4 regions of the Kitasatospora sp. NPDC001095 genome follow, and region 4 is predicted to be linked to each of the others. Evidence: riboswitches for the same ligand, from Rfam matches in the RefSeq annotation. Region 4 holds a riboswitch; each other region holds the start of a gene.

Region 1 (2,190 bases), on a different contig from region 4:
GCCTGCGCCTGCGAGGTGCGCGGCAGCGACACCCCGGCCTGGTTGAACGCCCAGACCATCAGGCCGGAGCAGTCGAAGGAGCCCGGGCCGGTGGCGCCCCAGACGTACGGGCTGCCGACCTTGGACGCGGCGTACGAGAGGGCGGCGGCACCGCGCGAGCTGCCCGCGGCCACCTTCACCGGAGCGGCGGTCGAGCCGGTCGCCAGGTTGCCGCGGCTGTTGTCGCGCGAGGCGCGGTCGGCCTGCTGCTGCTGCGCCTGGGCGGCGTCGGCCTTGGCCTTGGCGTCGGCCGCGGCCTTCTCCTCGGCCTGGCGCAGCGCCTGGCGGTCCTGCTCGGTCAGGGTGTTGAGCAGGTCCTGGGCCGCCTTCAGCTTGCCCTGGACCTCGTCCTTGGAGGCCTTCAGCTGCTGGGTGGTCGACTCCAGCTCGGCGAGCTTGCCCTGGGCCTCGTTGCGGTCCTGGTCGAGCTTGCGCTGCTGCTCCTGGAGCTCCTTCAGCTGCCCCTTCTGGGTGCTGCCGGCCTGGTTCAGCGTGCCGGCCTGGCTGAGGAAGTTGTCCGGGCTGGAGGAGAACATCAGCTGGACGGTCGGGGATATGCCCCCGTTGCGGTACTGCTCGCCGGCGATCTCGGCGAGGCCGCCCTGGAGCTCGGTGACCTGGGCCTGCTGACGGGCCACCTGGTCCTGCAGGCCGGAGACCTGCTTCTCCAGCTCCTGCTGCTTGGCCTGGGCGGCGTTGTAGTTCTCGGTCGCGACCTCGGCCTGCTCGTTGAGCTGGTCGACCTGCCCCTTGACCTGTTCCTTGGTCGGCTGCGGGTCCGCGTGGGCACCCTGCGCGGAGAGGACGACGGCCGCCGCGGCGACACCCGTCAGGATCGAGACGCGGGCGCGACCGGCGGGCTTGGGACGACGATGGGACGCCACGAAGGCGGACTCCTTCTTCCTACGTCCGCCTACCGGGTGAGCTGACGGGTTCGGGCCGGAAGCATGCCCTACGACGCCTCACGGCCGTTCCACCGGCCGACCTGGCGCCGATTCACCCCGGAGGAACATGGTTCCCCGGCTCCGCTCCGCAGCGCCCCCGAACACTGGGCTCCCCTGTCGGGCAGTCGCTTCGACCTGCCCCGCTGCCTCGCGAACTCGGCGGTAACCACCGCCGCCACCCTGGCTGGGCGATCGACAGTGCGGTGGTTCGGAGCATGACCCTAGTAACTGAACCGTGATCCGTTCAAATCCTTGTCAGAAAAAAGGCAGAAGATTACCCAAGTTCTTTTGTGAAAATGACCGATGGTGACCACTGGCACACACAAGGCTGATCGGTTCTCAGCATGTGGTCGCGAAAGGGCGGGAAAGCCGAACGCCACCCCCAAGGGAGGGTGGCGCTTTTCACAGGCCCTCGAGGGAGCCCGGCGGGCGTGTCGGACCGTCAGACCCGGCGGATGGTGTTGATCGGCATCGCGTCGGCCTTCATCACCTTCACCACGTCACCGGTGTGCGGCGCGTGGACCACCATGCCGTTGCCGATGTACATCCCGACGTGGTGCATGTCGGAGCCGTAGATCACCAGGTCGCCGGGCTGGGCCTGGTCCAGCGAGGGCACCCGGGTGCCGTAGTGGCCCTGCTCCTGCGAGGTGCGCGGCAGCGAGACGCCCGCCTGCCCGTACGACCAGACCATCAGGCCCGAGCAGTCGAAGGTGGTCGAGCCGGTGGCGCCCCACACGTACGGCGAGCCCTGCTTGCTCATCGCCTTGGCCATCGCCACGGCCGCGTAGCCGCTGGCCGGCGGCAGGCTGCCGAGGTCGACTCGCTCGCTGCCGCGCGAGGCGCGGTCGTCCTGCGCCTGCTGGGCCTTCAGCGCGGCGCGGTCGGCGGCGCCGAGCGAGTTCAGCAGGTCCTGGGCGGCCTTCAGCTTGGTGTTGACGTCCGCCTTGGCCTGATTGAGGTCCTTGGTGGTGGTGTCCAGCGAGGCGAGCACGGCGGCCGCCTCGGCCTTCTCCTGGTCCAGCCGGCGCTGCTGTTCCAGCAGCCCCTTGAGCGCCTCGGCCTGGCTGGTGCTGGCCTGCTGGACGGTCGAGGCCTTCTCCAGGTAGCCGGACGGGTCGGAGGAGAGCATCAGCTGGACGGACGGGTCGATGCCGCCGGAGCGGTACTGATCCCCCGCCACCTCGGCCAGGCCACCCTGGAGCTGGGT
Region 2 (2,190 bases), on a different contig from region 4:
CCGGACGAGTTGGCCGGGGACTTCGGGAGGTTCGAGGAGGCGGCGGTGGACGCGGCGCTCGACCTGTTCGGCGCCTGGACGGTGCCGGGGCTGCCGCGGCTGCTGGTGACGGAGTTCCCGGAGCTGGCGCCGGAGCCGGGCCCGGAGGAGATCGACGCGTACCTGGCGCAGCTGCCCGTCGAGGAGTGAGGCGCGGCGCGGGAGGCCCCGGTCCAGGGCCCTCCCGCGGGTGCGTCGGTGGGCGTGCGTCAGGGGTTGAGGCCGCGCTGCTGGAGCCAGGGCTCCGGGTCGACCGGGGCGCCGCCGCCGGGGCGGACCTCCATGTGCAGGTGGGGGCCGGTGACGTTGCCGGTCGCGCCGACCTTGCCGATCTGCTGGCCGGTGGCGACGTTGCCGGAGCCCTTGGTGATCGAGGAGAGGTGGCAGTACCAGATCTCGGTGCCGTCGGGCAGGGTCTCGACGATCCGGTAGCCGTACGAGCCGGCCCAGCCGGCCGAGGTGATGGTGCCCTGGCCGAGCGCGTGGACGGGGGTGCCGGTGTCGGCGGCGAAGTCCAGGCCGGTGTGCAGGTTGGCCCAGTAGCGGGCGCTCTGGCCGTAGTGGGCGGAGAGCCGGTAGTCGTTCACCGGGAGGGTGAGGGCGGCGGCCTTGGCCCGCTCGGCCTCCTCTGCGGCGCGCTTGGCCTCGGCCTCCTTGGCGGCGGCCTTGGCTTCCGCCTCCTGGGCGGCCTGCAGCCGGGCGGTCTCCTCGGCGGCGGTGCGCTGGCTGTCGGCCTGGTGCTGGATGCGGGCGGCGAGCGCGAGGCCGGGGTCGGCGGAGAGGGCGACCGGGGTCTCGTCCGGGACCTCGACGGCGGGGGCGGCGGCCGGGGTCGCCGAGGCGAAGCCGGTGGCGCCCAGCGTGGCGGCGACGGCGGTGACGCCGAGCAGCGGGGAGGCCCCGCGGGTCTGACGCGGCATCCGGTGGCGGTTGGTGTCGGCCTCCGCGGCGAACGCCTCCGGGCCGAAGGCCTCGGGGCCGTCCGGGCCGGGGTGGTCGAGGAGCTGGGTACCGGCTGCGGGGCCGGCCGGGTGTGCCGGGGTGTGCGTCGACGCCACGGAGGCGCGCTCCTTTCCTTCCTTCGCGCCTACCGGGTTAGCTGACGGGTTCGGAGCAGGAAGGTCTCCTACGGCCGGGCCGGAGCCCCGCCGATTCACCCCAAGGAACGTGGTTCCCCGGCTCCCTGACCTGCCCGGGGGCGGGTCGGCGGGATTAGGCGACGGCGCACGGTGCCGTCTGGGTACGGCGTTGACAACCGCGCTGCGTTATCAAACGTTAATCCTAGGAGGCTCTGATTCCAAGCCATCCGTTTCGGGCCGCCCGATCCCAGGTGAACGGACGTCAACGAACGACCCCTCACGCACGGCCCCATCTGAGTACCCCTACTCATGTGCGGCCCGGCCGGGCGGCCGCATCCTGACGCCATGAGCGCACCGATGCAGACCCGCACCACGGCCGCGTACCACATCCAGGCCGTCCTCTCCTTCGCCCTGTCGGGCATCGCCCTCGCCGCCGGGATCGCCTACTTGCCGGTCGGCGGGTGGACCCGGGCCTTCCTCGGGATCGGCCTCCTCTACACCGTCACCTCCGCGTTCACGCTGGCGAAGGTGGTCCGGGACCGGCAGGAGTCCAACGAGATGGTCACCCGGGTGGACCAGGCCCGGCTGGAGAAGCTGCTCAGCGAGCACGACCCGTTCAAGGTGGAAGGGGTCTGACCGCACCCGTCCGACCGCGCCCCTTCCCCCCGGCCCGCCGACCGCTTGACGGCTAAGGCTATTAGCCTTAGCTTTATGGCTATCGGCAGTACCGCCGATGCCCAGCACCCGCGGCCCGAGGAGGACCCCGTGAACGGCACCATCACTCCGAGCACCCAGTACCTGAGCGTTCCCGGCGGCCGGATCGCCTTCGACGACACCCGGCAGGGCGACGGCACCCCCGTCGTCCTGCTCCCGGGCATGCTCGACAGCCGGGCCGCGTACCGGCACCTGCGCCCGCTGCTGGTCGCCGCCGGCCACCGCGTCGTCACCATGGACCTGCGGGGCTTCGGCGAATCCTCGATCAGCTGGGACGACTACAGCCCGGCCGCCATCGCCGACGACGTCCTCGCCCTGCTCGACCACCTCGGCATCGAGCGCGCCGTCCTCGCCGGCA
Region 3 (2,190 bases), on a different contig from region 4:
GCGATCACCCGGTCGAGCGGTCACCCGACATGACCATCCCGGAGGATCGTTTCGCCCCGCAGCGACGGTGGTTCCGGAAACCCTCGGAGCTCAGCCGTGGGTCAGAGCGCGACGCCGTGCGCGCGCAGGTAGGCGACCGGGTTGATGTCCGAGCCGTACTCCGAGCCGTTGCGGACCTCGAAGTGCAGGTGCGGGCCGGTCACGTTGCCAGTGGCACCGGACAGGCCGATCTGCTGGCCGACGGTGACGGCCTGACCGATCCTCACGCCGATCGAGGAGAGGTGCGCGTACTCGGCGTAGTGGCCGTCGGCGAGCTTGATCTCGACCTCGTTGCCGTAGGCGCCGCCGTTGCCGGCCTTGACCACGACACCGTTGGCGATGGCGCGCAGCGGGGTGCCGGTGGAGGCGACGAAGTCCTGGCCGGTGTGGTGGCCGGAGGCCCACATCGAGCCGGCCACACCGTAGGCGGTGCCGAGCCTCGGGTTGGCCAGCGGGGCGACGAAGCCGGAGGTGGCGGCGGCGACCGGAGTGGCGGTCACGGCCTGGGCCGGGGTGGCGACCTGCAGCTGGGTCTGCAGCTGCGTGGCCGGCTTGGCGGCCTCGGTCCGCACCTGGACCCGGTCCTGCGCCTTGGCGGCCTGGGTCGCGGGAGCGACCGACTCGGCCGGGGCGGCGGCCTTCGCCGGAGCGGAGTCGGCCGACGGCGCGACGGCGTGGCCCGGCAGCGCGAGCCGCTGGCCCGCGAAGATCAGGTTCGGGTCGGCACCGACGACCGAGCGGTTCTGCTCGTACAGCGCGTGCCAGCCGCCCTCGACGTTCTTGACCTCGGCGATCTTGGACAGGGTGTCACCGCTGACGACGCGGTAGCTCTCCTGCACTGCCTGGGCGGCCGGAGCAGCGGCCGACTCGGCGCGGGCGGAGGCGGCGGCCTGCGCGACCGGGGCGGCCGGAGCGGTGTGGGCCTGGGCGCTCATCGCGGTGACGAGCGGGAGGGCGAAGGAGACGCCGGTGACGGCGGTGGCGATGCCGATGCGGGCGGCGCGGGGCAGGGCGATACGACGAGCCTGAGCAGGCATGGAAGTTTCCTCTCCGACGCCTGCGAGGTGAGCTGTCGGGTTCGGGCTGGAGTTGCCCGGCCGCATGCGCGGCTTCACCCCTAGCCGGTCCTGGACGCCCGCGCCCTGAGGCGCGAACTCCGGTCCGGCGACTTACCTGTGGGTCCCCCGCTCCTGCCGTACAGAGTTCGTTTCGAACCACCGGGCAGCGGCAGGACTCGGCGTTCCACCCGGCGGATCCGTCCGGACTGGCCGGGCGGTCGCTGAACTAAAACCCATCCGTTCGGGTGAAGCAATGTCGATCTTTGAAAGCGCAACCATTCCCCCTTCCCCGGTGACCCTCCGCAGGCCGGAGCACACGTTCCGTACACAATCCATTCACCCCCCGCCACTGATCCACGACCCTGCGCCGAGATCCGCGACGCTGCGCAGCCGCCCACTCACACCCCGCCCACCGTCAACACACCCACCGGTGACCCTTGTCACGTGCGCCCCGGCAGCGCAGGATTCGCCCGTGGCCACCTCAGAGGCCGGCACCCTGCGCCTGAGCACCGCGCAGGGCCGCTGGGTACTACTGGCGACGGTGCTCGGCTCCAGCATGGCGATGCTCGACGGCACCGTGGTGAACGTCGCCCTGCCCCGGATCGGCGCCGACCTCGGCGCCTCCCTCGCGTCCCTGCAATGGACCCTGAACGCCTATCTGCTCACCCTGGCGGGCCTGATCCTGCTCGGCGGCGCGCTGGGCGACCGGTACGGACGGCGCAAGGTCTTCCTGATCGGCGTGGTCTGGTTCGCCATCGCCTCCGCCGCCTGCGCCGCCGCACCGAACATCCACGTGCTGATCGCCGCCCGCGCCGTCCAGGGCATCGGCGGGGCACTGCTCACCCCCGGCTCGCTCGCCATGCTCCAGGCCGTCTTCCACCCTGACGACCGCTCGGCGGCGGTCGGCCTCTGGTCCGGCCTGGGCGGGGTGTCGGCGGCGGTCGGCCCGTTCCTAGGCGGCTGGCTGGTGGACGGCCCCGGCTGGCGCTGGATCTTCCTGCTGAACCTGCCGCTCGCCGCCGCCGTGATCGCCGTCGCCACCCGGTCGGTGCCGGAGAGCCGGGACAAGGACGCCTCCGGCCGCTTCGACGTG
Region 4 (2,190 bases):
CAAGGAGACCGGCTCGCAGCGCCCGGCGCTGGCCCCGCTGGTGATCGGCCCGGAGGCGGACTCCGAGCTGCTCGCCACCGCCGCCGAGGAGACCGGCTGCCCGTCGGCCGCGCCGCTGGGCTCGTACCCGTCGGTCGGCCAGCTGATCGCCTCCACGTACCTGGCCGCGCTGCCCACGCCGTCCCCGGAGGACCTGGCGCGGGCCGAGGCGGAGGCGGCGGCCGCCGCCGAGGCCGAGGGGGTCGTGGAGGGTGCTCGCGGCGCCCACGCGGCCGCCGAGGCGCCCGCCGGGCAGTAGTTCGACTCCGCGCGCCGCTCGGCGCGCTCCGAAGGGCCCGGAACGGCTTGCGTTCCGGGCCCTTCGCTCTATCCCTCCCACCGCCCGCGCGTCGTCCCTCCCGGATCGCCCCTCCCGCGTCACCCTCCCGCCCGGATGCGGACGGCAATGACGACGATGACGCGAAAAATAGCGCGGAATGTCCGTTCTGGTGGCATTTGAAAGGGAATAGGGAGCGCAGGCCCAGGTGTTCGAATCGCGCCCACTCCCCCACCGCCAGGGTGCGCCGGCTCCGCGACTCGGCGCGGTGTCACATCAGCTCTGAGGTGGAGCCAGTTGTCGACTCCAGCAACGACATTGCCCGAAAACGATCATTTACGATCATGGATGGCGGCAATTTTGGCAGTTCCCACTAAACCGTGATGCGCATCACAGTGGTTTGCAGTTTGAACTTGAGTCTGATTAACGTGCTCCCCGTTCGTGACCACACGAACCCGGTTCATCCGCAACGCCGAGTCCTGCCGTCGGATGTCCTGGCAGCGCGAAAACGCACCACGGCAGGAGCGGGGGACCCACAGGTAAGTCGCCCCGGACCGGTCTGCGGAACGGTCCAGGGCTAGGGGTGAAGCCGCGCCCACCGGCGCGGCCGGGCAACTCCAGCCCGAATCCGACAGCTCACCTCGCAGGCGTGGGAGAGGACTCCGTCTTCATGCTGCCCACCAACGGCACCAGCCTGCCCGGCCGAACCCGCCGCGTGATCGCCGCCCTCGGCGTCGCGGGCGTCGGCCTCACCGTCCCCTGCCTCACCCCGGGCACCGCCTCGGCCGCCTCCGTCGCCACCTGGGACAAGGTCGCCCAGTGCGAGAGCGGCGGCAACTGGAGCATCAACACCGGCAACGGCTTCTACGGCGGCCTCCAGTTCACCTCCAGCACCTGGTCCGCCTTCGGCGGCACCGCCTACGCGACGCGCGCCGACCTGGCCACCAAGGACCAGCAGATCGCGATCGCCGAGAAGGTCCTCGCCTCGCAGGGCCCGGGTGCCTGGCCCGTCTGCTCCGTCAAGGCCGGCCTGGCCAAGGGCGGCACCCCGGCCGCCGTCGACACCTCGGCGGGCTCGGCCACGGGCTCGACCCCTTCCAAGCCCGCCGCGCCCGTCCAGAGCGCCAAGCCGGCCACTCCGGCCGCGACGCCCCAGGCCCCCGCCACGAAGCCCGCCGCGCCCGCCCAGGACGGCGCGCAGGCCACCGCCGGCTCCACCGCCTCCGGCAACCGCGGCGACTGGGTCCAGAAGCGTCAGCAGCAGGCCCAGGGCGGCGACTACACCGTGGTCGAGGGCGACTGGCTGTCCTCGATCGCCGACCAGCACAATGTGCGGGGCGGCTGGCAGCGGCTGTACGAGCTCAACCGCGGCACCCTGACCGAGGGCCCGGACACCATCTACCCGGGCCAGCAGCTGTCCTTCGGCGGTGCGACCGGCTCGGACTCCACCGGGTCCGACCGCTCCCAGAAGTCCGGCCAGTCCGCGAACGGCGGTGCCGTGAACGCCCAGCCGACCGCGCAGACCCCGGCCCCGGCCGCCAAGCCGGCCGCCAAGCCCGCGCCGCAGGCCCAGACCCAGGCTCCGGCCGCCACTGGCAGCATGGCCGCCGCGGTCGCCTTCGCCGAGTCGAAGATCGGTCAGGCGTACGTCTACGGTGGCACCGGCAACGGCGGCTGGGACTGCTCCGGTCTGACCCAGGCCGCGCTGCGCGCCGCGGGCATCTCCGTCCCGCGCGTCGCCGCCGACCAGGCCGCCGCCAGCACCCACGTCTCGCTGGACAGCCTCAAGCCGGGCGACCTGCTGTTCTGGTCCAACAACGGCAAGGACTCCGGCGTCTACCACGTCGCGATCTACGTCGGCAACGGCAAGTACG

Evidence for each region. Region 4 has a riboswitch for cyclic di-AMP ahead of ACWDBB_RS07785 (transglycosylase family protein). Riboswitches for the same ligand answer to the same signal wherever they lie in the genome.
Region 1: linked by a shared signal. The riboswitch ahead of ACWDBB_RS19220 (NlpC/P60 family protein) and the one ahead of ACWDBB_RS07785 (transglycosylase family protein) in region 4 are both predicted to bind cyclic di-AMP.
Region 2: linked by a shared signal. The riboswitch ahead of ACWDBB_RS03860 (M23 family metallopeptidase) and the one ahead of ACWDBB_RS07785 (transglycosylase family protein) in region 4 are both predicted to bind cyclic di-AMP.
Region 3: linked by a shared signal. The riboswitch ahead of ACWDBB_RS29165 (M23 family metallopeptidase) and the one ahead of ACWDBB_RS07785 (transglycosylase family protein) in region 4 are both predicted to bind cyclic di-AMP.

Annotation. Positions count from the first base shown of each region.
Region 1 is NZ_JBSFKQ010000021.1:37,375-39,564, forward strand. Features, by position in the region: gene ACWDBB_RS19220 (NlpC/P60 family protein) at 1-923, opposite strand, end outside; cyclic di-AMP (ydaO/yuaA leader) riboswitch at 934-1,087, opposite strand; gene ACWDBB_RS19225 (NlpC/P60 family protein) at 1,426-2,190, opposite strand, start outside.
Region 2 is NZ_JBSFKQ010000002.1:419,521-421,710, reverse strand. Features, by position in the region: gene ACWDBB_RS03865 (hypothetical protein) at 1-189, shown strand, start outside; gene ACWDBB_RS03860 (M23 family metallopeptidase) at 249-1,097, opposite strand; cyclic di-AMP (ydaO/yuaA leader) riboswitch at 1,110-1,268, opposite strand; gene ACWDBB_RS03855 (YiaA/YiaB family inner membrane protein) at 1,464-1,754, shown strand; gene ACWDBB_RS03850 (alpha/beta fold hydrolase) at 1,830-2,190, shown strand, end outside.
Region 3 is NZ_JBSFKQ010000048.1:21,150-23,339, forward strand. Features, by position in the region: gene ACWDBB_RS29165 (M23 family metallopeptidase) at 102-1,076, opposite strand; cyclic di-AMP (ydaO/yuaA leader) riboswitch at 1,079-1,216, opposite strand; gene ACWDBB_RS29170 (MFS transporter) at 1,570-2,190, shown strand, end outside.
Region 4 is NZ_JBSFKQ010000006.1:15,365-17,554, forward strand. Features, by position in the region: gene ACWDBB_RS07780 (sirohydrochlorin chelatase) at 1-298, shown strand, start outside; cyclic di-AMP (ydaO/yuaA leader) riboswitch at 816-979, shown strand; gene ACWDBB_RS07785 (transglycosylase family protein) at 966-2,190, shown strand, end outside.